3 regions of the Sporosarcina sp. G11-34 genome follow, and region 1 is predicted to be linked to each of the others. Evidence: riboswitches for the same ligand, from Rfam matches in the RefSeq annotation. Region 1 holds a riboswitch; each other region holds the start of a gene.
What was found. Region 1 has a riboswitch for FMN ahead of ribD (bifunctional diaminohydroxyphosphoribosylaminopyrimidine deaminase/5-amino-6-(5-phosphoribosylamino)uracil reductase RibD). Riboswitches for the same ligand answer to the same signal wherever they lie in the genome.
Positions count from the first base shown of each region.

Region 2: it holds a riboswitch for FMN, as region 1 does, so the genes downstream of both, KSU66_RS13445 (ECF transporter S component) here and ribD (bifunctional diaminohydroxyphosphoribosylaminopyrimidine deaminase/5-amino-6-(5-phosphoribosylamino)uracil reductase RibD) in region 1, are expected to answer to the same signal.
Region 3: it holds a riboswitch for FMN, as region 1 does, so the genes downstream of both, ribD (bifunctional diaminohydroxyphosphoribosylaminopyrimidine deaminase/5-amino-6-(5-phosphoribosylamino)uracil reductase RibD) here and ribD (bifunctional diaminohydroxyphosphoribosylaminopyrimidine deaminase/5-amino-6-(5-phosphoribosylamino)uracil reductase RibD) in region 1, are expected to answer to the same signal.

Region 1 is NZ_JAHNZW010000009.1:32,432-43,296, reverse strand. Features, by position in the region: gene KSU66_RS14060 (uracil-DNA glycosylase) at 1-315, shown strand, start outside; gene KSU66_RS14055 (hypothetical protein) at 429-869, opposite strand; gene KSU66_RS14050 (ASCH domain-containing protein) at 881-1,234, opposite strand; gene ribH (6,7-dimethyl-8-ribityllumazine synthase) at 1,363-1,827, opposite strand; gene KSU66_RS14040 (bifunctional 3,4-dihydroxy-2-butanone-4-phosphate synthase/GTP cyclohydrolase II) at 1,840-3,033, opposite strand; gene ribE (riboflavin synthase) at 3,048-3,698, opposite strand; partial or broken gene KSU66_RS14030 (hypothetical protein) at 3,705-3,956, opposite strand; gene ribD (bifunctional diaminohydroxyphosphoribosylaminopyrimidine deaminase/5-amino-6-(5-phosphoribosylamino)uracil reductase RibD) at 4,043-4,786, opposite strand; FMN riboswitch at 4,847-4,993, opposite strand; gene KSU66_RS14020 (glycine betaine ABC transporter substrate-binding protein) at 5,091-6,011, opposite strand; gene KSU66_RS14015 (ABC transporter permease) at 6,008-6,859, opposite strand; gene KSU66_RS14010 (quaternary amine ABC transporter ATP-binding protein) at 6,852-8,114, opposite strand; gene KSU66_RS14005 (GbsR/MarR family transcriptional regulator) at 8,333-8,866, shown strand; gene KSU66_RS14000 (PH domain-containing protein) at 8,997-9,494, shown strand; gene KSU66_RS13995 (PH domain-containing protein) at 9,491-10,865, shown strand, end outside.
Region 2 is NZ_JAHNZW010000008.1:144,397-155,261, forward strand. Features, by position in the region: gene KSU66_RS13415 (YpdA family putative bacillithiol disulfide reductase) at 1-933, opposite strand, end outside; gene KSU66_RS13420 (metallophosphoesterase) at 962-1,681, opposite strand; gene KSU66_RS13425 (LysM peptidoglycan-binding domain-containing protein) at 1,790-2,479, opposite strand; gene KSU66_RS13430 (RecQ family ATP-dependent DNA helicase) at 2,559-3,995, opposite strand; gene KSU66_RS13435 (helix-turn-helix domain-containing protein) at 3,974-5,035, opposite strand; gene KSU66_RS13440 (ferredoxin) at 5,154-5,405, shown strand; gene KSU66_RS13445 (ECF transporter S component) at 5,449-6,033, opposite strand; FMN riboswitch at 6,194-6,325, opposite strand; gene KSU66_RS13450 (hypothetical protein) at 6,403-7,626, opposite strand; gene sigX (RNA polymerase sigma factor SigX) at 7,627-8,154, opposite strand; gene KSU66_RS13460 (ATP-binding protein) at 8,200-9,978, opposite strand; gene KSU66_RS13465 (response regulator transcription factor) at 9,971-10,690, opposite strand; gene ccsB (c-type cytochrome biogenesis protein CcsB) at 10,851-10,865, opposite strand, start outside.
Region 3 is NZ_JAHNZW010000003.1:179,943-190,807, forward strand. Features, by position in the region: gene KSU66_RS05080 (sensor histidine kinase) at 1-960, opposite strand, end outside; gene KSU66_RS05085 (response regulator transcription factor) at 963-1,637, opposite strand; gene KSU66_RS05090 (FixH family protein) at 1,799-2,539, shown strand; gene KSU66_RS05095 (manganese efflux pump MntP) at 2,614-3,201, opposite strand; gene KSU66_RS05100 (class I SAM-dependent methyltransferase) at 3,415-4,053, shown strand; gene KSU66_RS05105 (S-ribosylhomocysteine lyase) at 4,067-4,537, shown strand; gene KSU66_RS05110 (OsmC family protein) at 4,793-5,260, shown strand; gene proB (glutamate 5-kinase) at 5,396-6,496, shown strand; gene KSU66_RS05120 (glutamate-5-semialdehyde dehydrogenase) at 6,580-7,827, shown strand; FMN riboswitch at 8,171-8,318, shown strand; gene ribD (bifunctional diaminohydroxyphosphoribosylaminopyrimidine deaminase/5-amino-6-(5-phosphoribosylamino)uracil reductase RibD) at 8,379-9,461, shown strand; gene ribE (riboflavin synthase) at 9,468-10,118, shown strand; gene KSU66_RS05135 (bifunctional 3,4-dihydroxy-2-butanone-4-phosphate synthase/GTP cyclohydrolase II) at 10,133-10,865, shown strand, end outside.

The DNA of each region.
Region 1 (10,865 bases):
ATCCTAAAAAGAAAACCTGTGCGCGCTTATGAAAAAGAGCAAGTACGCGAAATCTGTATGAACCATTTACATAAACAGATTGCGACAAAAAAACCTTCCCTCATCGTTTGCCTAGGAAATGTAGCCGTCCAATCCTATTTTCAAAATCCCGATGTTGATGTGAAGTCCTTGCGCGGCTCATGGCACGAAGTTGGGGGAATCCAGACAGCCGTCGCTTACCACCCCCTTGCAATTCGCCGTCGTCCAAACCTACAATCTTTATTCTTAGAGGATTGGAAGTTTATAGCTGATCATTATCATAATTTAAAACACTAATATTTATTTCGTTCAAAAAATCATTATTAGTTTATATTCCAGGAATGCAAAAAAAGATGTGCATTATTAAAATGCACATCTTTTACTATGTAAGATTATTTTCAACATGGGCGTTACCAAAAATTCGGTTTGAGAACCATAAGCCAAAGCATAATTAGCATAAGACCAATGTATATCCATGAGGTCTTGTTCAATCGATTCAGCATCTTACGTTTACTCGTCCCCGGACTATTAAAGACACGGAGAACCCTTGTAAAACCAGTTGCTAGGAAAACCGCTGACACACCCATTACGATTACGGTCATCACAACCCAAGACGTATACCACGGCCAAGGGCCAACTAATAGTAAAATAATTCCTGAGATGACCAGAACATGACCTGCATGCATAACAAGCCGAATGATAACGTTGATTACAGACAAGTATGCCCCTTCAATGTCTCTTCCAACGCCACGCAACCGCTTAATGATCGGCATTAATATAAATAATGGACCAATTGACAGCATTGCACTGACGACATGTATAAAAACCATCGTACCATAGAAATCTGGCATCATTTAGATAATCATTTCTGGGCCAGGCTAAACTCGTGTACCCACACACTCATTGTCGGTAACCATGGCATATTGGGATGTATTGATAAAATCGATTGTTTATATTCCTCTAAAGTATCGAATCCTTCTTGCTTCGCGTGCTCATCGGTCATTTCTCCAAGTGTTTGTTTGTATAGTGCATCTACTCTAACTTCTTGTCCTTCAATTACCACAACTTCTCCCGGATAAGCGTATACTCCGTTTCTTCGTGTTGAAGTTTTCTCACTCTTTAACACCTTTGCAACATCTTCTTTAATCGTAACTAGACGTTCAATTGAACACGTTTTCTCTGGATATTCTGCATTTGTTTGGTTGTTCATTATTATCCCTCACTTCAAATATTTGCTCTACTTCCTATTATAACTATCTTTAACTGTTTTCGCTAGAACTCCGATTTATTTAGAATAAAAAAAAGAGACTACACACGCCAATATTTCGTGTGTAGCCCTGATAATTAAAACTGCTTTAATAAATTCGCCATTTCAATTGCCGCTGCGCCTGCATCCCAGCCTTTGTTTCCAGCTTTCGTACCCGCACGCTCAATTGCCTGTTCGATTGTGTCCGTTGTAAGAACACCGAAAATAACGGGTATGCCTTCTTGCATATTAATCGCTGAAACACCCTTGGCCACTTCACTACATACATAGTCGAAATGGGGTGTAGCCCCTCGAATGACAGTTCCAAGCGTAATCACAGCATCATATTTCCCCGAAGCCGCCATCTTCTTTGCAACGAGCGGAATTTCATAAGCTCCTGGTACCCAAGCAATTTCGACATTAGTTGCACTAACACCGTGGCGTCGTAATGCATCTTCTGCACCGCTCAATAACTTACCAGTAATAAATTCATTAAATCTTGCTACTACAATTCCTATTTTCAAATCCGTTCCAACTAAATGTCCTTCATAAACCTTGCTCATTTAATTTCCCCCTCAACTGTGCAATAAATGCCCCAGTTTATTTTTCTTTGTGTCCATATAGGTTTTATTTTCAACTTTTACGGGCATTTCAATTTGAATTCTTTCAGTTACTTCCAAACCGTATCCTGCTAATCCTGCAATTTTACGCGGATTATTTGTCAGAAGGTGAATAGAACTTAACCCAAGGTCCCGTAAAATCTGTGCACCAATCCCATAATCACGTAGATCATCCGCAAACCCTAGTTTTTCATTTGCTTCAACTGTGTCGTATCCTTCTTCCTGTAACTTGTAAGCTTTCATTTTATTAACAAGACCTATGCCGCGTCCTTCTTGACGCATATACAGAAGGACGCCTGTTCCGGCTTCTTCAATTTGAGCGAGTGCGGCCTGTAGCTGCGGACCACAATCACAGCGGCTCGAACTGAAAACATCGCCCGTTAAACATTCTGAATGCACACGAACTAATACGTTTTCAGCACCTTCAATTTCACCTTTTACTAAAGCGATATGTTCTTGTCCTGTTAACTTTTCTACATAGGTGACTGCCTTGAATAGACCAAAATCAGTCGGTAGCTGAACATCGACGATTCGCTGAACTATTTTATCATTTTGTCGACGATAAGCAATTAGTTCTTCGATCGTTAAAATGACGAGGTCAAATCTTTCCGCAATTTCCTTTAGCTGACTACCTCTAGCCATCGTTCCATCGTCATTCATAATTTCACATATAACGCCGACTGGTTCCGCTCCTGCAAGCATAGCAAGGTCGACAGCAGCCTCTGTATGCCCTGTACGTTTCAAAACACCACCGGCCTTCGCTATTAACGGGAATATATGGCCAGGTCTAATAAAATCAGTTGCTTCCGCATCGTTCCCAAGCATTTTTAATACAGTTTCTGAGCGTTCAAATGCAGAAATCCCCGTATGAGCATCCGCATGATCAATGCTAATTGTGAAAGCTGTACCAAAGGAATCTGTATTATCATCTGTCATTAATTTCAAATCTAACTGGGCTGCTTTTTGCTCGTCAATCGGTACGCAAATAAGTCCGCGTCCTTCTGTCGCCATGAAATTGATCACTTCTGGGGTTGCAAATTCACCAAGGGCGACAAAATCGCCTTCATTTTCACGGTCCTCGTCATCTACGACGATAATTACTTTTCCCTTTTTTAGTTCTTCTATCGCTTTTCCCGCTGTTGTGTACAAACCCATTCGCCTCCTCAGTCTAGGAACCCGCTTGCGGCTAGTGTATCCATAGATAGCCCGCCCATCGGATTCACTTTCTCCGTTGTTAATAGCCGTTCGATATATTTCGCGAGCATATCGCATTCTACATTTACTTTGTCGCCAGTTCGTTTACGACCGATGACCGAATCGTCTTGTGTCACGGGAATTAATGAAATCGTAAACCCATAATCTGTTACACCAAACACTGTAAGCGATGTCCCGTCTACTGTGACGGACCCCTTTAGGATGAAGTACTTAAGTAGTTCAGGCGCAATCTTTATATCCATATAAATCGCATTTTCTTTTTGTTGAACTGAAATAATTTCACCTGTACCATCGACATGGCCACTGACAAAATGACCACCAAAACGACCATTCGCAGCCATTGCTCGCTCTAAGTTAACTGTACTGCCTGAACGGAGCGCATGAAGTGTTGTCGCTTTAACAGTTTCTGGCATAACATCTGCAGTAAAATGACGGGCTGAAAAGTCAGCTACAGTGAGACAAACACCATTAACCGAAATGCTGTCCCCCTTACTCACATCACTAAGCACTTTTGTACAGCTAATCGCAAGTTGTAGCGAAGTTGCACCTTGCGTAACGGCCGAAACTGTCCCAATTTCTTCTACAATTCCTGTAAACAAAATGTGTCATTCCTCCTTGAGAAACTTTACGTAAAGTCGAATATACTCTCCGATTTTATGTACATCGATGAATCTAAGCAATTCGCTTTCTGCCATTAAGTGCCTTGTTTCGTCCATAAATAAAGAAGTTAGCTTGTCTATCAGCTGTGGCGCCATGAATAAATAAAGCTCATCTGCAAGTTTTGCATTGATGAAACTTGTTTGAACACAACGACCGTTCTCGACAATTAACGTCAAAATCCCTTTATTCGCAAGACGTGTTAAATGTTCTTCTTAAAAATCTACTTCTCCAGAAATCAACTTTACTATAACAAGTGGATAAGCTAAAAAAGCCGGTTCTATTATCATAGAATCGCGTGTAAAAATGATTGGTTCCACAGCTCCATCAATAATGACAGCTGCTGTTTAAGGCGCCCTGAGATGCCTGTCTTACTAATTCGTATTGGATTCTTTCCACCATGGGGCAATCGGGTGGTGAGGAAAGGATTATCATGAAGCACGGTTTGTACGCTGACCAAAATAGCATCGTGGGTATGGCGGAGGTGATGGACATCGATTCTTAATGCTGTCGATGTAATCCATTTGCTGTCCCCAGTTTGCGTTGATAGACTACCGTTATGAGTTGCGGCAGCTTTCAAGGTAACGTATGGTTTCCCGTGTTTGACAGTTTGAAAAAATGCTCGACTTAACTGCTCTGCCTCTTCTTGTAATATACCGGTGATTATTTCTGTTCCGGCAACTTTTAGAAGTTCAATTCCCTTCCCGTTAACGGAAGGAAACCGATCGATGGACGAGATGATTACACGGCGGATTTCACTTGAAATAATTAATACTGTGCAATGATTGGTTTCTCTTTTATGCACACATGGTTCAAGTGTTACGTAAAGGTCAGCACCCTTAGTTTCCGTTCCCGCCGTTCTCAGTGCATGCACTTCAGCATGGGCTGTCCTAGCCTTTAAGTGCGCACCTGTCCTGATAATTCGACCTTCTTTTACACAAATAGCGCCGACAAAAGGATTTGGTGAAGTTTGACCTTCTTCGCTACGTGCAAGATTGAGAGAGAGTTTCATATCGTTTTTAGGTTCCATAAAAATTCTCCCTTTTCATATAAGAAAAGGGCAGAGCCTACAAGCATAGCACGTCTATCCAAACAACTTCTCCCATCCAGACTTTAACTGTCGGTGCTAGATTTACACTAGCTCCACCGCCTTCCTAAAAGGAAGGGCGGGTCACGGACTTACGAGCCATGCTCGATCACCGTCGGTAAGGAGTTTCACCTTGCCCCGAAGAGTTTGTATTCAACGTACTCTGTTAAACTTACCACACTTAAAAATTATAATCAAAAAAAGACGCAGTCCATTAAAACGGAACTGCGTCTTTCCACATACTCTATTATTCTTTCAAGTCTTCAATCGAGTCAATGTCCATATAACTTGGAACGACTAAACCGATTTTAACACCTGTCATATTAGTTCCTAAATCTTCGATATCACCTTCAAATTTATCAACATACGTTTTGTGTGTAATTGGTAACCACGCAGCAAGTGATGCGTCTGCACTGCCATCAGCAATTGCTGTAAATAATGGACCTGCTTCAACTTGTACCAATGTAACCTTATAACCAACTTGCTCAAGAACAAGCTTCATAACATTATGGCTCGCAATTTCACTATCCCATGCAACATATGCTAGTTTGATTTCGTCGCCATCTACTTCAGCTACACCATCAGTCCACTCTGCAACTTTATCTTCATTTGCATCAACCCAAGTTTGCGCTGCAACTTCTTCTTTTTCACCGTCTTGAATAGCAATCATTACTTCACCCATATCATCTTCAGACCAGTTGAAGTTAGATAAAATCGTGTGTGCTTCTGGTAAATCATCTGCTAATCCTACACGTCCAATTGTATGGATTTCTTCTTCTCCACCATACGAACCCTTTGGATCTTCAAGGTATTTCAAATCAAATTTTGCGAATTTCCAGTGTGGTGTCCAACCAGTAACGATAATCGGTTCTTCATTTTCATATGCTTTTTTCAAAGATGCTGTCATCGCTGCACCAGAACCTGTTGTAACTGACCATTCATCTAACTCGTAATCTACAATAGCTCGATCAGTCGCTTCCATAATCCCTGCGCCTGGATCGACTCCTGTAATTTTGTAGTCAAGTGCCTCACCAACCGCTTCTTTAGTTGGTGTATCTGGTGTATCTACAGCACCTTCGTCTTTCTCATTATCGCTACCACATGCAGCAAGTCCTACAGCTAGTAAAGCTACTGCGCCAAGACCTAATACTTTTTTCTTAATACTCATTTTGTTTTTCCTCCTTGTTTTCTAGCTCCGGCATGTTGTGTAATTCTGTCCAAGATAATCGCTACGATTACGATGGCTACACCTGTTTCAACGCCGACACCTGTTTTCAATTGTGTTACTGCTCTGTAAACTTCTGCACCTAGTCCTGGTGCACCTACCATTGAAGCTATTACAACCATTGACAATGACAGCATAATACTTTGGTTGACACCTGCCATAATCGTTGGTTTCGCAAGCGGTATTTGAATTTTGCTTAACCGCTGCCAAGTTGTTGACCCAAATGCTTCTGTCGCTTCAATTAAGTCTTCAGGTACTTGTTGAATCCCTAACATTGTTAGTCGAATTGTTGGCGGCATTGAGAAAATAACCGATGCAACAACCCCTGGAACAACTCCAATATTGAAGAAGAATATTGCTGGAATCAAGTAGACGAATGCTGGCATTGTCTGCATGAGATCCAATATCGGGTTAATAACTTTTCTTGCTGCTGCTTGTTGTGAAGCCCAAATCCCAATCGGAACGCCTATTGCTATGGCGAAAACAACTGAGGTCAGTACAAGTGCAAGCATTTGTAACATTGGATACCAATAGCCTAAATAATCAATGAAGAGGAACCCGACCAATGTGAAAATCCCGATATTTCTACTAGATATCCACCATGCAAGCAAGGCAAAAATAATTGCAAGCAATATTGAAGGAATGACCGCCATGCCATTTACAGATCCTTCAACAATTGTTTCTAGTAATACTGCAATTCCATCAAAAACTGTACTAAACGTAGTAACAAGCCAATCTACACCATTATCAATCCAATCAGCAAATGGAATTCGAGGTAAAAGTTTATCCATCTATCTTCACCTCCGAAGTCATTTCATCCATAGAATCGACAATCCCATTTTCGTTAATAAACTGATTATTACCAGCTAGTGCACCAATGAGCGCCCCGCGGATAATAATCCCTTGCAGTCGATTTTTTACATCCACGACTGCAACTGGTATTGTTGCAGTTGAAACCATATCAAACAAATCCGTAAGTATACTATCTTCTGGAATTGTAAGCACATCAGTAATAAGTACATCTTCTAGCTTCAGATTTTTTTCAGTTGCAGTAACTGCATCTTGGGCTTTAACGGCTCCAAGCAAGCGGCCACGTTTATCCACAACATAAATAGATGAAATACGAAGCGTCTTCATAAGTCTAAGCGCAACTCTAGGACCACGGTCAATTTGCACCGTATCGGCTCTCTTCATAATGTGTGCTGCTGTTAACACTTTAGATAAGTCGACGTCTTCAACAAACTTTTCAACATATTCATTGGACGGATTCATTAGTATTTCTTCCGGGGTACCAATTTGAACGATTTCCCCGTCCTTCATTAACGCGATTCTGTCGCCAATTCTTAATGCTTCATCTAAATCATGCGTTATAAAGATAATTGTTTTTCTCATATCATCATGTAACTGTAGTAACTCATCTTGCATATCTTTTCTAATAAGTGGGTCAAGTGCGCTAAATGCTTCATCCATTAACAATATATCTGGATCATTAGCAAGTGCTCTTGCTAATCCCACACGCTGTTGCATTCCACCACTCAATTGCGATGGTAACTGATCTTCATACCCTGCAAGTCCAACTAACTTTAAGGACTCCACTGCTTTTGCCTGTCGCTCTTCTTTAGGAATGCCTTGAATCTCTAAGCCGTATTCCGTATTGGAGAGGATACTCTTATGAGGGAACAGTGCGAAGTTTTGAAAAACCATCCCAATCTTCTTGCGGCGAACTTCTCGAAGTTGCTCCTTGTTCATGCGAACGATGTCTTCACCATCAAGCAAAATATGGCCAGACGTTGGGTCTATTAATCTATTCAGTAGTCTAACGAGCGTCGACTTACCACTTCCAGATAACCCCATTATTACAAATATTTCACCATCATATACGTCAAATGATGCGTTCTTTACACCGACTGTCGCGCCGGTAGCTTTTAGTACTTCTTCTTTCGACTTACCTTCTCCAAGCAGTTGTGCCGCTCGTTTAGTGTTTCTACCGAAAATTTTCGAAGCATCTTTCACTTCGATCTTTTTCTTGGTAACTTGTTCAGTCATACTTACACTCCCTACAATCTCTAAATTTCCGAATGTCTATTAGTATAGCTGTAATCTATTTGCAATACAACAGTTTCCCCTAATTTCATTGGATATACAGTTTAAACTGTACGAACTTTGATTTGTAAAAGTTGCTTTTCTAAAATAAATGTACTACGCTATAGTAAATTAAGTAGTTTAAGCTTGCATAAAGCCCTTAGCTACAAGGAGTTGCGTAAATGAAAGGAAACGAAAGACTGGAAATTGCTCGTAAACGAATCGTTGAATCCATAGCTCAGAACATACACTTGTACGGCCTTCCAACTTCTGCCGGAAGACAATATGGTGTGATGTTTTTCCAAGACCGTCCGTTAACACTAGATGACATGTCAGAAAAACTTGGCATGAGTAAAACGAGTATGAGTACATCCGTAAGGGCATTGTCTGAATCAAAGTTAGTAGAGCGTGTGTGGGAACGCGGCGTTCGAAAAGATTTGTATAAAGCGAAGGATGATTGGTATCAAAACTTCATTGATATGTTTTCTATTAGATGGAGAAAATCTGTCACAACACATTCTAGTGCTATCAGAAGGTCAATCAGGGAGATAGAGCAGCTAATCTCTGAGGACATCTTAAGTGAGGAGCTTTTAGATGAAGCAAAATCCGATTTGGAAAAGCTCATTTACATTCGTGATTATTATGAGTGGCTAGATCGCCTCATCGACGCTTTTGAGAATCATGATATCTTTGATTTGGTTCCCATTAAGAAATAATCCAGCGATATTCCAATTAAATCTGCAGACAAAAAAACCAGTTATCCTTGATGACTGGTTTTTTTGAAACTTTATAATAAATTTAACGTATACCCAGTATGCTATTAATTGATTCCTAGGAGTGGTTTATATGTATTCGCAAATTCCCTCACCAGAAGGTCGATTGTCAAAAAGCGCGGTAAAAGTTTGGATAATCACGGAAACAGTGGGCCATCTTGTTTTCGTAATCATCCTTACCGTTTTATTCTATCTTGACAGTCACTTCTCTTGGAAAGAATGGATTGGCTGGATTCTAATCGGTATCACTAGCCTAACAATCCTATCCGCCATATGGTCTATTTTCATGAAACCCTTCTTTCTTTATAAAAACTGGCGTTATCATGCAGACGAAGAATTTTTACAACTAAAGTCTGGTGCATTTAATGAAGAACACCAACTTGTCCCAATGACAAAAATACAAGCCGTCTCTACAAACCAAGGACCTTTTCTTAGAAAATACGAACTGTATTCGTTATCTATTGAGACAATGGGCTCCTCACATGTAATTCCCGCCCTACCCGAAGATGTAGCGATTGAATTAAGAAACCGCATTGCGCATTTCGCAAAAATTAAGGAAGTGGAGGAATGAATCAGACGAAACGATACAATCCCCTCATCATCATTTTTGATTTGTGGAGTCTAATTAAGAACTCTTTCTTCTTCGTCTTATTTCTTTTTGTACTCAGATACGGATCCGACTCAACATTTATCAAATATGGTAGAATCGCTTTCTTCATCTTTTTTGGACTTACTATTATATCAATCATTTTGAAATGGTTTACACACAAGTACAAACTAGATGATGTTTCATTCCATATTTATAAGGGCCTTTTTAACAAATCTGAGCAAACTATTCCATTTTCCAAAATTCAAAACGTACAGCGAAGAACTTCCCTACTTCATCGACTATTAGGCGTTACTTCAATTACCTTTGAAACGGGTATTAGTCAAGCCGATACTTCCGTGAAATTCGAAGTGCTATCACGAAATGAAGCAGATCAAATAGAAGAATGGGCGTCCAATTCTACATATTTACAAACCGACGACGTTGAGATAATAACTGCTGAAGAAGATCAAGTAGCACCGAGCTTGGAACGCACCATTCATTTTACACCTACAAAAAAAGATGACTTAAAAGCATCATTCACTTCTCTCAGTTTCTTAGTCCTTATCCCAATACTTCTATCTATTTACTTTAAAGTAACAGAAATATTTAAAGTAGAGGACAAAGTCGAAGGCATTTTTTCTTCCTTAATGAGCACTTGGTGGATTGTTGCGCTTATCGTTATCGTACTCGTTCTGGCCTCTGTCTTAATAGGTATCGTAAGAACATTTATGAGATATGGAAAATATGAAATCTCTTCTGACGATTCCAGAGTTTACATTGCGAAAGGCGTTTTAGATGAATCTACTTTTTCGATTTTAAAAAATCGAGTCCAAGCAATTGAAATCATTCAATCACCCATGAAACGGATGCTTGGTCTTGCCGAAGTTAAATTGATTAGTGCCGGTGGGGTAAGCTTTGGTGAGGAGGCCTTAGAAACAAATTCACTCTATCCATTCCTTCCGGTGAAACGTGCATATGAAATGATTCAGGAAGTTTTACCTACTTATGAAGTAATCGATACCATGACTCGCCTCCCAAGAACATCATTTTGGATTAGAATAATGAAGCCTAGTTGGTTTTGGATCATTGTGACCGTTACACTGTTTTATTTTAAACCACCGATTTTCAACATCGATCAAGCTTGGTGGATGGTATCAGCAGGTTTATTGCTTCTCATTGCTACTTCGAGAATACTTGAGTATTTCAACACACGTTACATTTTGAACGGGGAATTCATCCAATTTAAAACAGGTAGTTTTGAAACCTCGGTATTCATTTCTAAGCGTACGAAGATAGTTGAAGTCAAAGTTTCCCGCAGTAAGTTCCAACAACTGCTCGGACTCGCTTCAATTG
Region 2 (10,865 bases), on a different contig from region 1:
AATCATGCTGCCATGGAACTTACCATTTTCAATAAATATTTTATTTGCATCGTTCCCTGCCGCGATAACGCCTGCGATATAGAGTCCTTCAATGTTCGTCTCCATCGTATCCTCATTAAATACCGGACGCCCATTTTCTTCATCAATTCGAATACCCATTTCTTTTAAAAATGAATGATCCGGATGATATCCCACCATAGCAAACACGTAGTCATTAGGAATGTCGAACGCTTCTCCTTCTTTAGCAATCGTAACGGTGGAGTCGGTTATTTTAACTACATTCGCGTTAAAGTGCATATCGATATCACCCGCACGAACTAAACTTTCAAACCCCGGTAAAATCCAAGGCTTTACACTTTGCGAGTAATCCGAACCACGGTACACGCACGTCACGAATGCCCCAGCCCGCTCCAACTCAAGTGCCGCATCGATGGCAGAGTTTTTCCCACCAATAACAACGACCTTTTTCTGAAAGTATGAATGTGCTTCTTTGAAATAGTGAAATACATTCGGTAAATCTTCCCCCGGAATATCCATCATGTTCGGATTATCATAATAACCTGTTGCCACGACAACTTGATTTGCTTTGTATTCACTTTTGTCCGTCACAATTGTAAAAACATGATCTACTTTACGAACGCTTTCTACTTTTTCAAAATTATTTACTTGTATATTTTTCAGCTTTACAACTTCTCTATAATATACAAGCGCATCATTTCTAACCGGTCGGTCTTTCGCAGTTATAAATGGAATATCTCCAATAGAAAGTTTTAAACTCGTACTGAAAAATGTTTGGTGTGTCGGATAATTATAAATTGAGTTGACGATATTTCCTTTTTCGATGACAAGGACATCTAGCCCTTTATTTTGCAATTCAATTGCAGCTGAAAGACCACAAGGGCCTCCACCAATAACAATGACATCTTTCCCCAAAACTCGACCTCTCCTTTAAAATAAATTGCTAATACATAATCTCAATAATATGACACTCTGGTCTAGCTCCTAGTCTTAAAGGTAAAGTCGATGTACCGTATCCATTACTAACTAATTGCGCTCGGTTACCGTCCATTTTGCATGAACCTTTTTCAAACAACCCAAATTTACCTATTCTAATTTGCCCACCATGTGTATGACCTGCAAGCATAAGATCCGGTTGGAAAACAGGTTCCACTTTACGAAAGAGTGAAGGTGTGTGTGTCACGAGTATTGTTTTTTCATACTTTTCAACTTCACTAAGTGTTTTTGGAACATCCGCGTTTCTGCTAGAAGGATCATCTACTCCTAAGATTCCCCATTTGGGGTGCCCTTCAACAAAAACACTTTCATTATCAAGAATTTTACCATCATACTCAGCAATAATTGCTCTGATTTCTTTTTCACCGGCTTCACGGTCATTATTCCCCCAAATAAAATAGACTGGGCCTAAGGAAGCTAGCATTTGTATATTTTGTGATACCCGGGATAAAGGCACGCCTCTTTCAGCTAGATCCCCACCGATAATAACGGCATCAATATCGGTATTTATTTTCATTATGAGCTTTTCATCAATTTTTCTGCGATGAATATCAGAAATAAAAAATAGTTTTAGCAACGAGGTGGATTCCTTATCATTTTCTAGATTCATTTTATGATGTACTATATTCCTTCCTTTGGCACTTACGAACATGTAAGCAACAAACATTAGTAGTAATGAAAATAAGGAATACATAAGAATACTAATCGTAATCATGCGCCGCCCTTCAAAAAAAGACAAAGTGACAAACCTTTGTCTAAATTTAACTACTTCGTATTAAGGAATAATTAGCTTTTGCCCTACCGAAATATTATTCGATGATAGCCCATTCGCTTGTTTTATCTTCGCAACTCCCGCATCTGATTTATAATAATTTATCGAAATCCGATACAAAGTCTCATTGGCAGCAACAATATGCGTTTTTGCTACGGGTTTCTCCACTGGTTTTTCTACCGGCTTCTCAACCGGTTTTTCTACTGGCTTCTCGACAGGTTTTTCTACCGGCTTCTCAACAGGTATTTCTACCAGTTTTTCCACAGGCTTCTCGACAGGTATTTCTACCGGTTTTTCCACTGGCTTCTCGACAGGTACTTCTACCGGGACCACTGGTTTCTTCGGTTCTTCTTTCTTTGTTTCCTTTTCATCTGAAATAACTCCAACGGCCGGGTCATTAGACTTACCCGCAGATATATTTTTATTCATCTCATAGCTCGTATTTGGAGTTCCTACGTTTGCCGATGTATTGTTATCTGGAATATAAAAATCCGAAAGGACATAAATCAATATACCCACTGGAATCAGTGTAAAAAGTGCAAGTATGACATTAATGATAACATTACTAGATTTCTTTTTCGGTTTACGCACATTTCGGTGCAATTCAGCACGAGAAGGTAGACTACTACCGTCTTCTAAACTTATTTCTTGTCTATGCTCTTCAAATTTAACTCGATAATCATCTTTTCTCATTATATGATTCTCCTATCGCATGTTACCTTTCTATTCATTATGACGAATTTTGTCGCAAAAGTAAATGACAACACACTTCTTAGCCTAGAAGGCCTATAAGTCTATCCAACCATTTTTCGGGTTGTCTGTTATAACTTTTCATTTTAGTATCTACTATCCAATTAGGGAGGGAAAACCCGCAAGCCGAGCAGCAAGCATTTGGTCGATCTATTAGTTCCTCATCAAAATAAGACATAATATTTTTTCTAATACATCTATCCGAATGGATAATGTGAAGCATCTGTTGCAATTGTTTTTCTTTCTCATTTGCAATCTCTTTTAGTCGATGCACAGTACTTTCCAATTGCATTCGCTCCAAGTAATAATCAAGAACTCGTTTTCCAGTTTCACTAAGCCCTGCCATTGTAGCCGCTTCTTCACTTGCTGTTTTATTCGCTATAAGAGCAGTATACGTTCTAACTTCTTCTTCGTGCGGCATATCCTCTTGAATGATAAATCGAGTTTTTCTTTCATCATCAGGTGCGTAAAGCAATGTGGCTGCCGATTGCTCCCCGTCCCTCCCTGCTCTACCCACTTCTTGAATATATCCAGCAATCGTAGAAGAAAAATGCTCATGAATGATTTGTCTTATATCGTTTTTATGTATGCCCATTCCAAAAGCATTAGTTGCACATATCCATTGAATTTCACCATTTATAAATTGTTCCTGTATAAATGCGCGGTCAGTCGGTTCCATTCCTGCATGATAAGAAGCGACTAATACGCCTTCATCCAATAAGTAGGAAGTCAGTTCATCCGCACGTTTTCTTGAAGAAACATAAATGATTCCGGGCCCAATTGTTCCTTGAATTCGTTCTTTAATCCAAGCGGTTTTCGCGTTTTGCGACTCCATCTTCATAATAGAAAATGTAATATTGGGTCGGTCCAATGAATGCCTATGAATCGATGGGCTTTTTAAATTTAAATAGCGAACGATATCCTTAACTACTTTTTCGTCTGCGGTAGCTGTAAGCGCGAGTACATTCGGACGATTAGGTTGCTCTAAAAATTCACCTATGCGTAAATAATCTGGTCTGAAATCGAAGCCCCATTGCGAAATACAATGGGCTTCATCTATAACGATTAGTGACAGTTGAATGTATTTTAATTTATTAGAAGTCATCGGCTGTAACAACATTTCAGGTGAAATAAAAATGAACTTATATATTGCCAGGTCCTCCAAAACTCGATTTTTTTCTTTAAATGAAAGAAATGAATTTAAGGCAATAACATACTTTTCACCGTTTCTTTTCATATTTGCAACTTGGTCCTCCATTAATGAAACAAGCGGCGAAATGATCAAAACAGTCCCACTCGAAGCATAAGCCGGCAATTGATAACAGAGCGACTTCCCCAATCCAGTCGGTAAAATAGCAATCGTATCGTTTCCAGTAATAACATCCCGAATGACGCCTTCTTGACCCGGCCTAAAATGTTCAAAACCAAATCTGTCTTTTAAGATTTTATGGATATCCACGTTGCTTCTCCTTTCGACTGTGCACCTAAAATAAGACGCAATTGAAAATAGGTGAGATGTTCAAACTCATCTTTCAATAGACGCAATCTTTTTGTTGCCAACTCATCTGCTTTTTTTAACACATTTTGTATATCATTTCCCGACACAAATTTATCTAATGGAAATGCCGCGTCATTTATAGATAGCTCGACAAAATGATCTTCAATTGTGCTCATTTTCAACTTTCGTAGTGTCGCTATGTCATTCATGGACAGTCCGTTGTCAAACATATTTTTTGTTTGCATAGCTGATAAAGTTAAGTAAGATGAAACTTTGATATCTTTAGTCATTTTTCGCAAAAATGGCGCATCAGTTGACGTTTCAATTGCAACAAGTAACCTATGAATGCTTTCTACAAATAATAGGCGGATAGAGTCCATACTAAGTTTCAAACTGTCAGCTAACTGATTCCATGTCCAGCCTGTTAACCCACCGCCTACTAACCGATGGGTTAAAATTGTTTTTTGTATATCTGTCATTTTACTCTTTTCAATACAACGGGAAAGTTCTTTCATGAATTGAAGAGAAAAAGAAGGCTCATGAATAGGTTGCCCGTGAACAAGTGATTTTACAAATGTTTGGATTTCATAATCTTTTTCAATAGGCATAAATGACTTTTCGCCTAGTCTAAAATTGGAGATCGTCTGCACAAATAATGACAATCTAGCGTAAAAAATCATTTCATTTCCTCTGTAATCCCACCCATTAAAATAATATGTCGGTAGAGTCGTTGCAAAGGACCGTCCTTTTTCTGTCAACACTACAAGTGAATGTTCTGTAATTGACAAATAACCGGAATTTATCAATACTCCAGCTGCTTCGTCGTATAATTCGATTTTTAGTTTGGGCAATATCCCAAAGAAAGCTTTCAAGTTATAGTATTCCACGTCTGACAAAGTTTGTCCCGAACGCTTTCCACGTAACAAGTGTAATCCAGCATAAATAGTACGTTCCCCGTCCATTCTGCTGATAATTGACAATAGTATTGATGAGAGTTTCACTTGTTTGCATTCCCCCGTTCTAAAAAAAGTGTTTTTATGTTGAAAACTTTTGGAAACATCTTTAGAATGATATCGAAGACAAATTGTGTTGTACGTAAAGAAGAGGAGAGACTTAACCATGCCTAAATATACAATCGTTGATCAGGATACGTGCATTGCATGTGGTGCTTGTGGGGCCGCGGCGCCTGACATTTACGATTATGACGATGACGGAATCGCTTTCGTTATCCTAGATGATAACATGGGTACTGCCCAAGTTCCAGAAGAACTGTCAGAAGACTTGGAGGACGCATTCGATGGTTGTCCAACTGATTCCATAAAAGTTGCAGACGCCCCGTTCGACGGCGACGCACTAAAATATGAAGACTAAATAGAAAAAGATCGTTTCCGAGAAATCCCGGAAACGATCTTTTTTATTTGGCCATTAATTCAGAACGTTGTTTAGCAATCCACTGTTTCATACTATTGTAAAGGAGTAATGAAATTACCATAATAATAATACCTTTTATAAGATTGAATGGTAAGATTCCTAAAATAATCATTGTATAGAGCGCGTCACCAGTTGTAGCTGGCATATTCAAGAAATATGTGTACATTGGTAAGAATACGACATAATTCAAGAAGCTCATACCGATAGCCATAGATAGCGTTCCAACGATTAGTCCGCTAGCAAGACCTTTATTACTACGGTATTTATTGAAAATAAAGTAGATTGGTAAAATAAATAAAATTCCAGTTACTAAGTTCGCAATTTCTCCTACCGGAACGCCTGTCGGACTTCCTGTGAAGAACCAATGCAAGACGTTTTTAATAACCTCAACGGTAATTCCAGCAACGGGTCCCATCGTTAAAATAGCCAATACTGCAGGTATTTCACCAAAATCAAATTTCAGGAATCCTGGTATAGCTGGTAACGGGAAATTGAATTGCATTAAGATTGTTGCCATACTTCCTAGCATTGCGATGACAAGCATTTTTCTTAATTTAATATTTTTCAATTGTTCCTCTCTCCTTTTGCGATTCACTTCAAAAGAGGAAAGGCTAGCCACTCTATATATGTCGACAAAAAACTCCCCAAAGCTAAAAAGCTCTAAGGAGTTGGAAAGGTACACTTAAATAAGCATCCTCTTTGTGGACAACACAAATAGAAGACCGCACCTTCACCTTCTCCCATCCAGACTTTACTGTCGGCTCCGGAATCACACCAGAATCAGCCTTGCAGCTCGCGGGCTCGGAAAATCAATTTCCATTACCGCCGGTCGGGAATTACACCCTGCCCCGAAGATGAATCAATATTATGTTACGAACCCATCATATAATAAAAAAAGTGTTTTGTAAACTTGATTGTTTACAAAACACTTTCAACTTCAATTTCCGGTTAAATAATACGGATTGACAGCTACTGGTTCTGGTAAATTAGCTGTTAAATTATAATTGCCAAACTCCGATTGTTGAACGTTTTCGAGCTTCGTAACCATATGGTAGTTTTGGGCTGTCAACATAAACCCTTCAATCATTGCCAATGCATCTGTTGGATTCATTTGCGATAAATCCAATATTTCTTTAAAGCTGACGATGGCAACTCCATCGGCAACACGGACTTCATAATTCGTTTGTTCGGGGACAAGCACTTCAACCATGTCGTTTGGCGCTTTCTTCATAGCGACGAGCGCTTCTTCAACAGTGGCAAAATAAGTACCGCCATCCGGTGTAAGATACGTTTCCCCCGAAGGCATGACATACTTATAATATGGTAAAGGTCTTTTTCCTTTATATAACTCTTTCACTTCCATCAATCCAACATAACCAAAATTCACAAGTTCTCCATTGTCATCGACTGTTTTAAACTTGTCATAATCAATAAACGTTTCATCGACTGACTTTTCGTATACGCCCAATGCAGCAGGGGATAAATCGTAGTTATGACCTTCAGGGACTATATGACTAATTATACTGTCTTTCAACGTCAACTTACCTTTATACGGATGATAATCATCAAACCCAAGCTCTTCCTCTGGAATTTCTGTCGCATACATATTGTATAGTTCAACAGTACTCGGTTCCCCTTCAGGAAAATCTGCAATAATCTGTTGTTCCGAAATAAGAAATGTAACAGGTATAACATTCGCATCCGTAGTCAGACCTATGCGGAATGCCCGCATCCTATCGAGGTGACCCGGAAGAAGTATGTGGCTAGCATTATTTTTACTTGCTAAAACTAAAGAGGACTCCTTTGCGCTTTCCTCGTAAACATCCGAAATCGCGGTACCATTCTCGTTTGCAGCCTTGGAAGAATCCCCGACTTCGACGTTTCGCGTAATTGTTAGATCACTATCCTCACTTGCCCGATCCATTTTCGCCTCGTTCCCACGCAGCATTGACGGAAGAAGCACACTTAGCAGAAGGAGTGCCGCAACAGCAACAAATGCCGGAATCCATTTAGAAGCGACTTTTTTACGATTCAATTTTCGAAAGCGCTCATCTTGTTTAAGTTTCGCCAATACTTCTGACTTGGGGCGATGATCTTGAATAGTCGGCGCTTGTTTCAGTAGTTCTTCAATCTTTTGATTATCCCAGTTATTATTGGGCATCTAGTTTCTCCCTTCTGCCGGAAGAGCATTCATTTTTTTCTGTAAAGATTTAATGGCCCTATGCTGTGTTGTTTTGACTTTTCCTTCTGTCCAGTCAAGCACTTCAGCGGTTTCAGCAATAGATAAGTCATGGAAGTAACGCATGACGATGACCATTTTCTGATCACCCGTACACATATCGAGTTCTTTCAACAACTCTCTCATTTCTTCGCTCATAATTGCCATTTCATCGGGCAAAATTCCCGTAGACACGAGTTCACTTTTTTCCCAATCGAATTTATCGTAAAGATGCTTTTTTCGAACTGAACTTTTTCTGAAATGATCGATTGCGACGTTTTTCGCTATTGAAAAAAGCCATGTCTTTTCAGAACTCTTCCCTTCAAAACCAGCATATGCTCTTAGTACCCTCACATACACTTCATGCGAGAGATCCTCGGCGTGATCTCGGTTCCTAGTCAAGTAAATAAGGAACTTAAACACATCTTGGTGGTACTGCTCATAAAGCCGGTGGAAAACGGAGTCGTCCATGAAATCCCCCCGTTCATTGTATTAGTCGTGTCTCTCTTCAAACAGTTACACTTTTTCAAGAGGTAGCGTACATTTGAAGATTGTTCCCCCTTCAACCCCTCTTTCGGCAGAAATCATTCCGTCATGCGAATCGATAATATTTTTAGCAATCGCTAGTCCAAGACCCGTTCCGCCTTTACCTCTTGTTCGCGCTTTATCGGCTTTATAAAACCTTTCAAAAATAAACGGTAAATCACCTTCTGGAATACCGGAACCCGTATCAGAAACAATGATTTCACACGTATCTATATACTTTTCGATACGTAGAGTTACAGAACCTGATTCGGGTGTATGGCGTATCGCATTATCAATTAGATTTGTAAATACTTGTTCCAATCGATCTTCATCCGCATTTAAAAAGATTTCATCATCTTTTTTAAAGTCGAAAGATAACGAAACATCCGAATCCCTAGCCGTTTGCGTGAATTTAGTGACGACCCGTTCAAGAAATGGAATCATCGATAACGAATCTTTATAAAGCCTCATATGTCCGGATTCCATTCGAGCTAGGTCGAGCAAATCTGTGACAAGTCGACTCATTCTTTTCGATTCATCATGAATAATTTGCACCATTTCATTACGTTCTTCGTCGTTTGACGGTACACCATCAATAATCGCTTCACTATACCCTTGCAGCATCGAAATTGGCGTGCGCAGTTCATGTGACACGTTAGCTATGAAATCGGACCTCAGCTTATCAAGCTGATGCTGTGCTGTCATATCACGTAGTACGGCTACGGCACCTCGAATACTACTGCCGCTATACAATGGGCTAATTGAGATATTGTAAAATTGACCGCTGATTTCAAGTTCATCTTCAACTTCCTCTGAAAATGTCAAGACATGATCTAACATATGATACAACTCCGGTGGTATCGTTTGTTCTTTTGCATCATTTTTAAAATACCAATTTTGAAGTAGTTTTTCTGCTTGCGGATTGCTTAGCAAAATTGTGTAATCTCGGTTGAAAGTGATAACCGCATCCGTCATAGATGTTAGAATACTTGAAAGTTGCTCTTTTTCCTGACTTATTAACTCGACATGATATTTGAGTTGTCTTCCCATCTGATTAAATGCAGTCGCCAGTTGCCCGATTTCATCGTTTTGTAAAGCTGGTAACTTCGTATCGAAATTCCCTTTTGATAACTCGAAAGCAGCGAGGCGCATTTCCCTTAATGGAGAAGTGATTCGAGTGGATAAGAAAAATGCAAAAATCGTCGTTAGTATGAATGCTATAAATGCAGATAAAAATACAATGGATGTTGTTCGATTAGTCGTCCGATGGATCGAATCAAGACTTTGGTAAATATAAACAGTTCCTTTTATTCCTGTGTCTCCTTCAAATGGCTCTGCAAGAACCATATATTTCCCCATTACATCTTTGTCAGTAATTGATGGCAAAATCATTTCTTTGAATATCGGTTTGCCTGAAGAAGATATAGATTGAAATGCGGGCTCTGAAAGTACTTTCTTCTGAATTTCTTCTTTATGTAATCCATTATGAAAACTATGGGTAATCTCACCGGCTTCATTTACTATAAGTGCGTTCGTCTCATCATCAAGAATGTCTTGAATGATAGGGGACATTGAATGTTGACCATCATATTGCCAGACAATTTTTGAAATCGTGAATGCTTCTCTTTCAAGTGAATCTTCCGCTTGTTCTGTGTGGAAGTTATCCAAAAATTCCAATAAAAAAACAGTTACAATAAACAACACAAAAGTAACGAGAAGCAATATGGTTGCCCATAGCTTCCCGACGATTGAATTCCATATCCTATTCATTATGAGCCTCGAATTTGTATCCGACACCCCAAACTGTAACGATCATTTTTGCTGCACGTTCGGAAACACGGTTTAGTTTTTCACGTAGTCGTTTGACATGTGTATCGACTGTCCGAAGATCTCCAAAAAATTCGTAATGCCATACTTCTTTTAACAACTGTTCCCTATCAAATACTTTGTCCGGTGATTTAGCAAGAAAGTATAGTAATTCGTATTCTTTCGGTGTTAAGTTTACTTCTTGTCCTTCCGCTGTTACACGATGCGCATCGTGGTCAATCGTAAGTTGTTGGAACACGACTAAGTCTTTTGACGGTGATGATGCATTAGCTCCAGGGAATACGACAGATCTTCGTAAAATTGCTTTCACACGTAAAACAACTTCACGAGGACTAAACGGTTTGACTATGTAATCGTCTGCACCCGACTCCAAGCCCGTAATGCGGTCCGATTCTTCCCCTTTTGCGGTCAACATAATAACCGGCGTCATCTTTTTTTGCTCTCTTAGTGCTTCTAACACTTCAAGACCATCTTTTTCCGGCATCATTTGATCCAGTAAAATACAATCATAATTATACGCAAGCGCTTTCTCAAGTGCTTCCGCACCATCCACAGCTTCTTCGACCTCATATCCTTCACGTGTTAAGTACATATTTAACAGACGGCGAATTCTATCTTCGTCATCCACAACGAGTAATGTCACTTTTTCTTCCATTCTAAATTTCCCCTTTCTACTTGTTCCTATACCCATTGTACAATCGGACCTACAAAATTGAAATAAAAAGACTGCACGGAGTTGGATAACATCCGTGCAGTCTTAGGTTATTGTCTTAAGTTTGTCACTAAGCTAGCTGGCAAAGGTACTTACGCTTTTCTTATGCGTATGAATG
Region 3 (10,865 bases), on a different contig from region 1:
GATTGCGATAGGTTGATGGTCAATTACATAAAGGTTTTCTTCAAGATGATTTAATTCGATCAAATCATTGATAAGTTTATTAAGTCGTTCGGTTTCTTTTTCAATTGTTGTTATATAATTCGTAGCATCATCAGAGGACATATCATTTAGTTGTTTCAATGCTTGTGTATAGCCACTAATGTACGTAAGGGGTGTTCGTAACTCATGAACGAGATTAGAAGTAAACTCCTTTTTACGCTCTTCCTGCTGTTCCAATGATTTGCTCATTTTGTTGAATGCCTCGGTTACTTGTCCAATTTCATCGTTATGATCGGCCTTTAGTCGATTTGAATAATTGCCACGTGACACTTCAAATGAGTGTTGCTGGAGATCTTTAAGTGGCTTGAATAATGCTTTCCAAAGTCGGTTGGCAACTAAAAATATAATGAGGAAAAATAGTGTCCCAACGACAATAAGGATTGGAATACTTTCCTTAAATACGTCTTGAATTGCAGCAAGAGGCACATAAATGTAAATGAAGCCGATTAGGCCTTGCTCGCCTTTAATTGGAAAGATTGCGCCTAGGATTTCACGATCCAACTCTTCCACAAATCCTTCTTTCATAATATATTGCCCATTTTCTAAATCTGCACGATCATTTGCAGCGATAAGCGTTTCCATATTAATTTTATAAGGGAAATAAGAAGAAAGTTGTTCCAAATCATCAACAACGATGATTTCGTACTCCGAGACAATGTTATACCATTGAATTTTTTCGATAATCTCGTCGCTTAGTTCGCCGTAATGATAATGGGAAGCTGTTCGCTGTCCTTGATAAATAACGGATTCTTTCATACTCGATAAATACAACTCTGAGTATAAAAAATGAAGGAAGAAAAAAGAGAAAAGAATTGTAAATCCAATGCTAGAAAGAAGGAGTAATAAAATCTTTTTACTTAAAGTAAGTTTTAATTTTTTCATAATTACACCTCGAATCGATAGCCGACACCCCAAATTGTTTCAATTGAATCTCCGTGTTGTCCCAATTTCAGCCGCAATGTTTTAATATGTGTGTCGACCGTGCGCTCGCTGCTTTTATGTTCTTCCCCCCAGACACTTCTGAGTAGTTGTTCCCGGGAAAAAACACGACCTCTGTTTTGTGCAAGTATATCAAGAAGACCAAATTCTTTTAATGTTAAGGAAAGAACTGTTCCGTTTATACTTGCTTTATGAGCATCCCGGTCGATTGTCAACGGCCCAATTTGTAATATGTCAACGGATTTTCCGGTTTGGTACGTTCGTCGTAATACGGACTCTACTCTTGCTAGTAATTCAGCGGGGAGAAATGGTTTGACGATATAGTCATCGCCCCCAAGTTTAAGCCCATGAACTTTATCCCATTCTTCTCCTTTAGCAGACAAGAAAATAAGAGGGATATCATGTGATTTCTTGACTTCTTTGGCGAATGTAAATCCGTCCATATAAGGCATCATGACATCAACAATTAAAAGGTCCGGAGGCATTTTATTAATTAATGATAGCGCGTGTATACCATCAGTTGCTTCGATGACGGTATATCCATCCGTTTCTAGAAAAGTCCTGACAAGTTCTCTCATTTGATGTTCATCGTCTATAATCATCACTGTAAATCGACTCATGGCAATACCTCGTTTCTTCTTAACATAGCTTATATATTATCGCTTACAGATAAGAAATTTATGTGAAACGATTCTACTTCATAAATAGTTCTTAATCGTTTGTTATAATCATACTGAACTTAAGGGTATTGGTTAAGTAATAAGAATCTGGAGGAATCGAAATGAAAAGAAAGTTTTTAATGTTTTTATTTATACTTGTACTTGGAGTAATGGCAGCATGCAGTAAAGATGAAGAAAAAGTTGAGGAAGAAGATGTAGTCATCTTACCGATTGCAGTAGAATTAACAGTACCTGAGGCGGCCGACGTTAGTGAAACAATAAAAATGGAGTCGCTTGTTACACAAGGCGAAGAAAAAGTTGAGGATGCGTCACTCGTGGAATTTGAAATATGGGAAGAAGGCAAAAAAACAGAAAGCATAATGGTGGATTCAATCAACGAAAAAGAGGGAATCTATTCTGCTGAAACTACATTTGATCACGATGGGCTATTCCATATTCAAGTGCATGTGACGGCAAGAAATATGCATACAATGCCAACAAAGACGGTTACAGTCGGTAATGGTGGAGATTACGAAGAAGTCGAGGGTCATGATCATAAGACAGAAGGATTTTCTATGGACTTCGTTGAACTAGATGTTGTGAAAGTGAATGACGAAGCAGAACTCATTGTACATTTGCAACTTGACGGCAATCCGTTGGAAAATGTAAAAGTGCGTTACGAAATTTGGACGGAAAGCGATTCAGATAACCGTGATTGGGTGAATGCTGAAGAATCCCCCTCGGGCGAATATAAAGCTGTGCATGTGTTTGCCAAAGATGAGACATTTCATATTGTGATTCACGTGGAAGACGATGCTGAATTGCATGAGCATGAAGAACACTTGATTGAAGTCGTAAAATAAGGAAACCAAAAGGAACTTTCTCGATGTGTGATTGAGAAGGTTCCTTTTGTGTTTAACGGGCATAGCTCGAAAAGTCAATTCATCATTTCATAGATGCCTATAATTATCAGCAAAAGTCCCGCAATGGTATTTAAGTATCTTCCCAGAACTGTGTGTCCGATTTTATTGCCCACTATTATTCCAAGTGAAATGGAAATAACGGAAAATATACCAATTGAGAGTGAAGTGAAAAGTGGAGGGACTCCAGTGACTCCAGCACCGAAACCAATCGTTAAGCAGTTTAATGCAAGTATGAAGCCTAAAAAAATAGATTCTTTCCAAGTAATTGATTTTATTTTCTCTATTCCTGGAGATATAGGGCGGCAGGAAGTTTGTTTTTGGGGTAAGTCCCCTTTTGTGAAAACAGGAGAAGTGGCTATACACCATACACCAAGTCCGATAATAAGGGAGCCACCTATAAAGTTGGCGATAGACTGTGAGAAATAATCGGATAAATAGCTTCCTGCGGTTATGGAAAAAAACGCACATAGCATAGAGATAAAGGAAATTAGCAAATTGGATAGGAGTGGAATCCGATTTGATTTCAGTCCAAAGGAAACACTAATACCTAAATTATCGATGTTGGCCGCAACACCTATTAACAATATGGTTAACCATTGCATGTCTATTTCCTCCTGCAATCGTTTGTCAATCATCTATATATATGAACGGAGAGGAACCCGAGTGTAGGCGTAAGGGAAATTAAAAGAAAGATAAATACGACCTATATCTAAAAAAATATAGTATTTCGTTTAGTAATGTGATATAAATATGGTGTTACGCCTAATTCGCACTAAACCTGTTGGAATAGTATATTTGTTAAAAGGAGTGTTGAAATGGGACGTGAATTTGTCGATATTTTTGATGAATGGATTGATTCATACGAAACATCTGTGGCGGGAGAAGAACCGGAATATCGAGATGTGTTTGAAGGTTATGGGGATATCTTATTGCAAGTGGCGACATCTGCTTATGGAGCAGTTCTCGAATTTGGAACAGGCACTGGAAACCTAACTGAAAAGTTGTTAGAACAGGGACACGATGTTACTGGAATCGAACCGAATAACAAGATGCGCCAAATGACGGCTAATCGTTTTCCGTCTATTAAAGTAATAGACGGTGATTTATTAGATTTTGAATTAGACGGAGTCCAAATTGATTCGATAGTGAGCACATACGTATTTCACCATTTAACAGATAAGGAAAAAGGAGTTGCGCTGAAGCGATATGCGGGAATTTTACCCGCGCACGGAAAGATTATCTTTGCGGATACCTTATTTGCTACGGAAGAAGCAAAAAGAGCGCAAATCAAGAAAGAACGTGCAAGGGGTTATCACAATGTCGCAGATGATTTGGAACGAGAATATTATACAACGGTATCCGCACTTATGAATTTATTTATAAAAGCGGGATTTGAAGTTACCTTTAAGCAACTTAATGATTATGTTTGGCTCATGGACGCAACTAAACAATAGGGGAGAGATATAAATGGAGAAAATGAACGTCGAAAGCTTTAACTTAGATCATACAAAAGTAGCCGCACCATATGTGCGTTTAGCAGGTACTAAAAAAGGATCATTCGGTGATGAAGTGTACAAATATGATCTCCGTTTTACACAACCGAATAAAGAGTTTATGAAAATGCCGGCCTTGCATTCAATTGAGCATCTAATGGCGGAAAATATTCGAAATCATTCGGATCAAATTGTAGATATTAGCCCAATGGGTTGCCAAACGGGGTTTTATTTATCTCTTATAAATCATGATGATTATGATGAAGTACTTAGCATTTTAGAAAAAACATTGGAAGACGTGGTTGTGGCAACCGAGGTGCCGGCATGCAACGAAGTACAATGTGGGTGGGCTGCAAGCCACAGTTTAGAAGGTGCAAAGGAACTTGCGAAAAATATGCTTTCGAAAAAAGCTGAATGGCGCCAAGTATATGCTAAGGAAGCGTAATGAATGTGTTCGGCAATGTACAAGAATTAGTTGGAAACACGCCCGTTGTTGCAATTAGCCATATTCGGACTCCAAGCAATTGTCGTATTTCTTGCGAAACTCGAGTATCTAAACTTGGGCGGGGGAATAAGGAAGATAATTCGTAGAGCAAGCCAATCCATGGTTTGCTCTTTTCGCATAGGAGCAACAAACACATATAAGTCACTAAAAAAGGTATAATGGATAAATAAGCACTTCAAAAAGGAGTGGATTTGAATGGCGGAACATTATTTCCATTTAAAAGCAGAGTGGCCCGGTTTACGAAATGATGTTGGAACAATTAAGTCAGGAAATTTAAAAACAGAAGTATCAATCCCGCCTGAAATGGACGGGCCTGGGGTAGGAACGAATCCAGATGAAATGCTTCTGGGAGCCGCTGCTACTTGTTATATCATTACATTGGCCGCAATCATGGAACGAAGTGGACTCGAAAAAGAAGCACTCACGATGGAGTCTGTTGGTATTGTTGATGTAACAAAAGGCATCATTACATATAAACGTATTATTCATAAGCCCATGATAGTATTGAAGTCTTCTGCAACTAGAAGGGATATAGGGCTTGCACAACGACTAGCTGAGAAAGCAGAGTCAACGTGTATGATTAGCCGTGCGATTCAAGGTAATGTTAAAGTGGAATTAGAAGTGACAGTCGAAATAGGGAAAAATAAAAATGAATTAGTCTAATCTAATGAATAAATATACAGTTGTATTTATAATTAGTCACAAATGACTTTCTTTTTCCTTTCCTTTATAGTAAAATACTACTTATGAGATAAACGGATATAATAATAAATACACCATATATAGGGGAAATGCAAAATGAAGAAAAAGCGTATCGTTGTAAAAATTGGGAGCAGTTCATTAACAAATGCTCAAGGTGAAATTGATCAAGTAATGTTTGATGATCATATACATGCCGTAGCGGCTCTTCGCGAGGCTGGGCATGAAGTATTGTTAGTTTCTTCGGGTGCAGTTGCAGCGGGTTTTGCGAAATTGGGATACGGCTCAAGACCGATTACATTAAAAGGTCGGCAAGCGGCGGCGGCAGTTGGGCAAGGTTTACTTATACAATCTTACATTGATAAGTTCAGCGAGTTTTCCATTATGCCTGCACAAATTTTGTTGACTCGAGACGATTTTACGAACCGAGAACGATACAGAAATGCGTATGCAACAATTATGGAACTATTGGAACGCAGAATGTTACCCATTATTAATGAGAATGACACGGTATCTGTGAGAGAATTGACTTTTGGAGATAATGATATGTTGTCATCATTGGTTAGTGGATTTATACGTGCGGATCAGCTCATTATTTTAACAGATATCAATGGACTTTATGATGCAAATCCCCGTGATAATCCAAATGCAAAAAAGTTTGATTATCTTGAAGAGATTACGGATGAGATGTTAGGATTTACAAAAGGGACGGGTTCAAAGGTTGGAACTGGCGGCATGAAATCGAAATTATTGGCAGCGAAAACCGCTTTATCTGTAGGCGTACCTGTCTTCATCGGGCGCGGAAGCGGTACAAATAAGTTGATTGAAATTTTGGAAGGTAACGGTGACGGCACATATATTTCCAATAAAACCCGAAATAATATTAATATCAGTCAACAATGGATTGCGATGCATTCAGAGTCATCGGGGAAAATTTACGTCGATCAAGGTGCCGAAGAGGCTATCCTATTTAATAGCAAAAATTTATTGCCAGCGGGTATTTTTAAAGTCCAAGGCAGCTTTCAAAAAGGTGATGTTGTTGAGGTTTTTGGTATGAATGGGTTGATTGGAAAAGGTGAAGTAACGTATTCTTCGACCGACCTAGCCGACGTCATAGGAAAACGTAGTGAAGAACGTGGAAGGCGAGCAGGGGCAACCCAAGTCGAGGTCATTCATCGGGACAAATGGGTAAGAATATAATGAAAAAATATATGTGAAATTCATCGAAGGTGCCTTAGAGATAGGAAAAAAGGGAGGAAATATAGATGGGTAATGTAGATACAATAAGTGAAGTTCAACTTAAAGGTCGGAAAGCAAAAGTAGTAAGTTCCCAATTAGTTACGATTACAACGAAAGAAAAAAATGATGCACTTATTCTAATTGCAGAACAATTACTATTAGACGAAACGTATATTTTAAGTGAAAATAAAAAGGATCTTCAAGCAGGAAAAGAAAATGGGCTGACAGACGAAGTACTTGACCGTATTATGCTAAATGACAAGCGAATTCAAGACATGTCTGATGCCATACAATTATTAGTTCAACTAAAAGATCCAGTTGGGGAAACGATTGAATCGATTACGAAAGAAAATGGATTGGTCATTAATAAAAAACGTGTTCCACTGGGCGTTATCGGCATGATTTATGAAGCACGTCCAAACGTAACAATTGATGCAGCAACGCTTTCTTTGAAAACGGGGAATGCTGCCATTTTAAGAGGAAGTTCTTCGGCTAAATATTCAAACCAAGCGCTTATTGAATCGATTCATAAAGCACTTGAAAAGAGCACAATTCCAGTCGACGCGGTACAGCTTATTGAAGATACGAGTAGAGAAACGGCAAAGGAATTATTTACACTAAAAGAATATTTAGATGTACTGATTCCGCGTGGTGGTAAGAATTTAATTGACACAGTTGTTCGTGAGTCAACGGTGCCTGTATTAGAAACGGGAGCTGGGAACTGTCATGTATTCATCGATGAAACAGCGGAGCTGGAAATGGCTACTCAAATTGTGTTGAATGCTAAATTACAACGCCCGTCTGTCTGTAATGCAATTGAATCGATTGTTGTCGATGAAAAATGGTTCACAAAACATGGAAAAGAACTTATTTCTGTCCTTCAGAAAAATGCTGTTGACGTTTTCGGCGACGAAACGGTAAGTGCGGCGTCTGATTACGTAAAACTAGCTACTGAAGAAGCTTGGTCTACAGAGTATTTAGGATTAGCTGTCAGTGTAAAAGTAGTGAAGAGTGTAGATGAGGCAGTCGCTCATATTAATAAATATGGGACGAAGCATTCGGAGTCTATTGTAACGAATGATGATAACAATGCAGCAATATTTTTAAGTAAAGTAGACGCGGCAGCAGTATATCATAATGCCTCAACTCGTTTTACAGATGGATTTGAATTTGGGTACGGTGCAGAAATCGGCATTAGTACCCAAAAACTTCATGCAAGAGGACCTATGGGATTAGAAGCACTGACATCTAGTAAATTTGTTATTCAAGGAAACGGACAAATTCGCCAATAAAATAGTACAGTATATAAAAATGCCAAACCGATTGCCATTCGGTTTGGCGTTTTTTTGTTTTTTGAAACTTATAAAATAAATTTTTGAAAACTTTACGTGAATTTAACTTTCAACTTGTAATTGGTTCAATCATGTTGGTCTATCAAATGGATATGAATTTGAAACGATTGAGCTTGGTGCAGAAACTTTTGCATTACAAGGAAATAAAGGTGGAACTAAATTGTACTATTAGTTTACGGGTGAAGATGGTGAGTATACACTTTTAGTTTTGTATATGGAGAAATAATAAAACTTTTTTGATTTAATCGAAGTAATGTGATAAATTGAAATCAGTACGTATAAAAAAACTCTTCGGGGCAAGGTGAAATTCCTTACCGACGGTGATCGAGCGATTGCTCGTAAGTCCGTGACCCGTTCTTTCTTTTTGAAAGACGGTGGAGCTGGTGAAATTCCAGGACCGACAGTTATAGTCTGGATGGGAGAAGTTGTTTAGTTATACGTACTATGTTCGGTCCACTCTGTCTTTTCGTTTGTTGAAAGGAGGAATGGCCATGACTCATGAATATTATATGAAAATTGCTCTTGATTTGGCGCGTAGTGCAGAAGGTCAAACGTCACCGAATCCACTAGTCGGTGCGGTTTGTGTAAAAGATGGCCAGATTATCGGAACAGGTGCGCACTTAAAAGCGGGGACTCCTCATGCTGAAGTGCATGCATTGACGATGGCAGGCTCAGAAGCGAAAGGTGCAGACCTTTACGTCACACTCGAACCTTGCGCTCATACAGGTAAAACAGCACCTTGTACGGAACTTGTGATCTCCACAGGAATCCGCCGTGTTTTTATCGCGTCTATTGATCCGTTCCCAGCCGTTAATGGCAAAGGAATAGAGCTTCTTAAAGCTGCTGGAATTGAAGTTTTTACCGGCATTTTAAAAGAAGAGGCAGAGCAGTTAAACCGAGCATTTTTTCATTTTATTAAACACGGTAAACCATACGTCACCTTGAAAGCCGCCTCAACACTTGACGGTAGACTTTCAACGCAGACTGGGGACAGCAAATGGATTACATCAGTTGCATCAAGAACCGATGTCCATCACCTCCGCCATACCCATGACGCAATTTTGGTCGGCGTACAAACCGTACTTCAAGATAACCCTTTCCTAACCACCCGATTGCCCCTTGGTGGAAAGAATCCAATTCGTATTATTTTAGACAGGCGTCTCCGGACACCTAAAACAGCTAACGTCATTACAGACGGTGCTGTAGAAACAATCATTTTCACACTCGATTCCGCAAAAAAAGAACCGGTTTTTTCAGAATATCCACTTGTTACAATTGAGTCGATTTCTGAAGAAGTAGATTTTTTAGAAGAAGTATTACGTCGCCTAGCAACTAAAGGAATTATGACGTTATTTGTTGAAGGCGGCAGCCAAGTTCATTCTAGCTTCATTAACGAAGGCCTAGCAGATGAACTGTATTTGTATATGGCTCCCAAACTAATTGGCAATGGTACGTCTTTATTTATGGATACTCAACGGAACAATATGGAAGAAAGTGAATTACTTCGTATTATAGATATACAGAAATTCGGTGAAGATATTCGATTACATGCCGAGTTTATAAAGGAGGAGTAATTTAATTTGTTTACTGGAATTGTAGAAGAAATTGGTACGGTTTCATCTGTTACACCAGGAAAGACTTCACTTCAACTTAACATCAAATGCACGAAAGTACTTAGTGACGTCAATAAAGGCGATAGCATTTCTGTAAACGGCGTTTGTCTAACTGTCTCTAGTCATTCACAATCCCAATTTACAGCGGATGTTATGCCTGAAACAGTAAAAGCGACAACGCTTCATGAATTACGCACGGGAAGTTTCGTAAATTTAGAACGCGCAATGGCCGCAAATGGCCGATTCGGCGGACACTTTGTAAGTGGACATGTCGATGGCACGGGGAAAATTGTTTCGATTCAGCAGAAAGAAAATGCGATTTATATGGAAATTCATATCGCTTCTGAATTCTTAAATTACTTTATCGAGAAAGGCTCGGTTACTGTTGATGGAACATCGCTTACCGTTTTTGGTGTGACTGAGAAAGGGTTTATCATATCTCTTATTCCGGTGACACAAGAAGATTCAGTACTTGGAAAAAAACGAATGGGCGATAAAGTCAACGTCGAATGCGATATGCTAGCGAAATATATGGAACGTCTTATATCCAAAAAAGTAGAAAAACAAAGTGGCGGGTTGACTATGGATACACTCACTGCAAATGGATTTCTCAACTAAGAAGGGTGACTAATATGTATACAACCGCAGAAAAAGCAATTGAGGAACTGAAAAAAGGGAAAGCGATTATCGTAGTAGATGATGAAGATCGCGAAAATGAAGGAGACTTTGTTGCACTCGCTGAATTTGCAACACCCGAAATGATCAACTTTATGGCAGCCGAAGGTCGCGGACTTATTTGCGTGCCAGTCGAAGAAGAAAAAGCTGTTCAACTCGATTTGAAGTTAATGACCGAAGATAATAGTGATTCATACGGTACCGCATTCACAATTAGCATCGATCATGCGTCTTGCCATACAGGCATATCTGCATTCGAGCGGTCTGACACCATTTTAGGAATGTTAGGAAAAGACGCGGAAGCATCTGACTTTAGAAGACCGGGTCATATCTTTCCATTGATTGCGAAAGCGGGCGGAGTGTTAAAACGGGCCGGTCATACCGAAGCGGCTGTTGATCTTGCAAGACTTGCGGGATCAGAACCTGTCGGTGTTATTTGTGAAATTATGAATAGCGACGGAACAATGGCGAGGGGGCCAGAGTTAAAAGTACTTGCTGAACGATTGGATCTTGTCATTTTAACGATTCAAGAATTGATTGCTTATCGCCGTAGAACGGAAAAACTTGTCGAACGGATTGTTGATATTAATCTTCCGACAGAGTTTGGAGAGTTTAAAGCAGTTGCATTTGTTGAAAAACTGACAGGACGTGAACATATCGCACTTGTAAAAGGTGATGTTTCGGAAACAG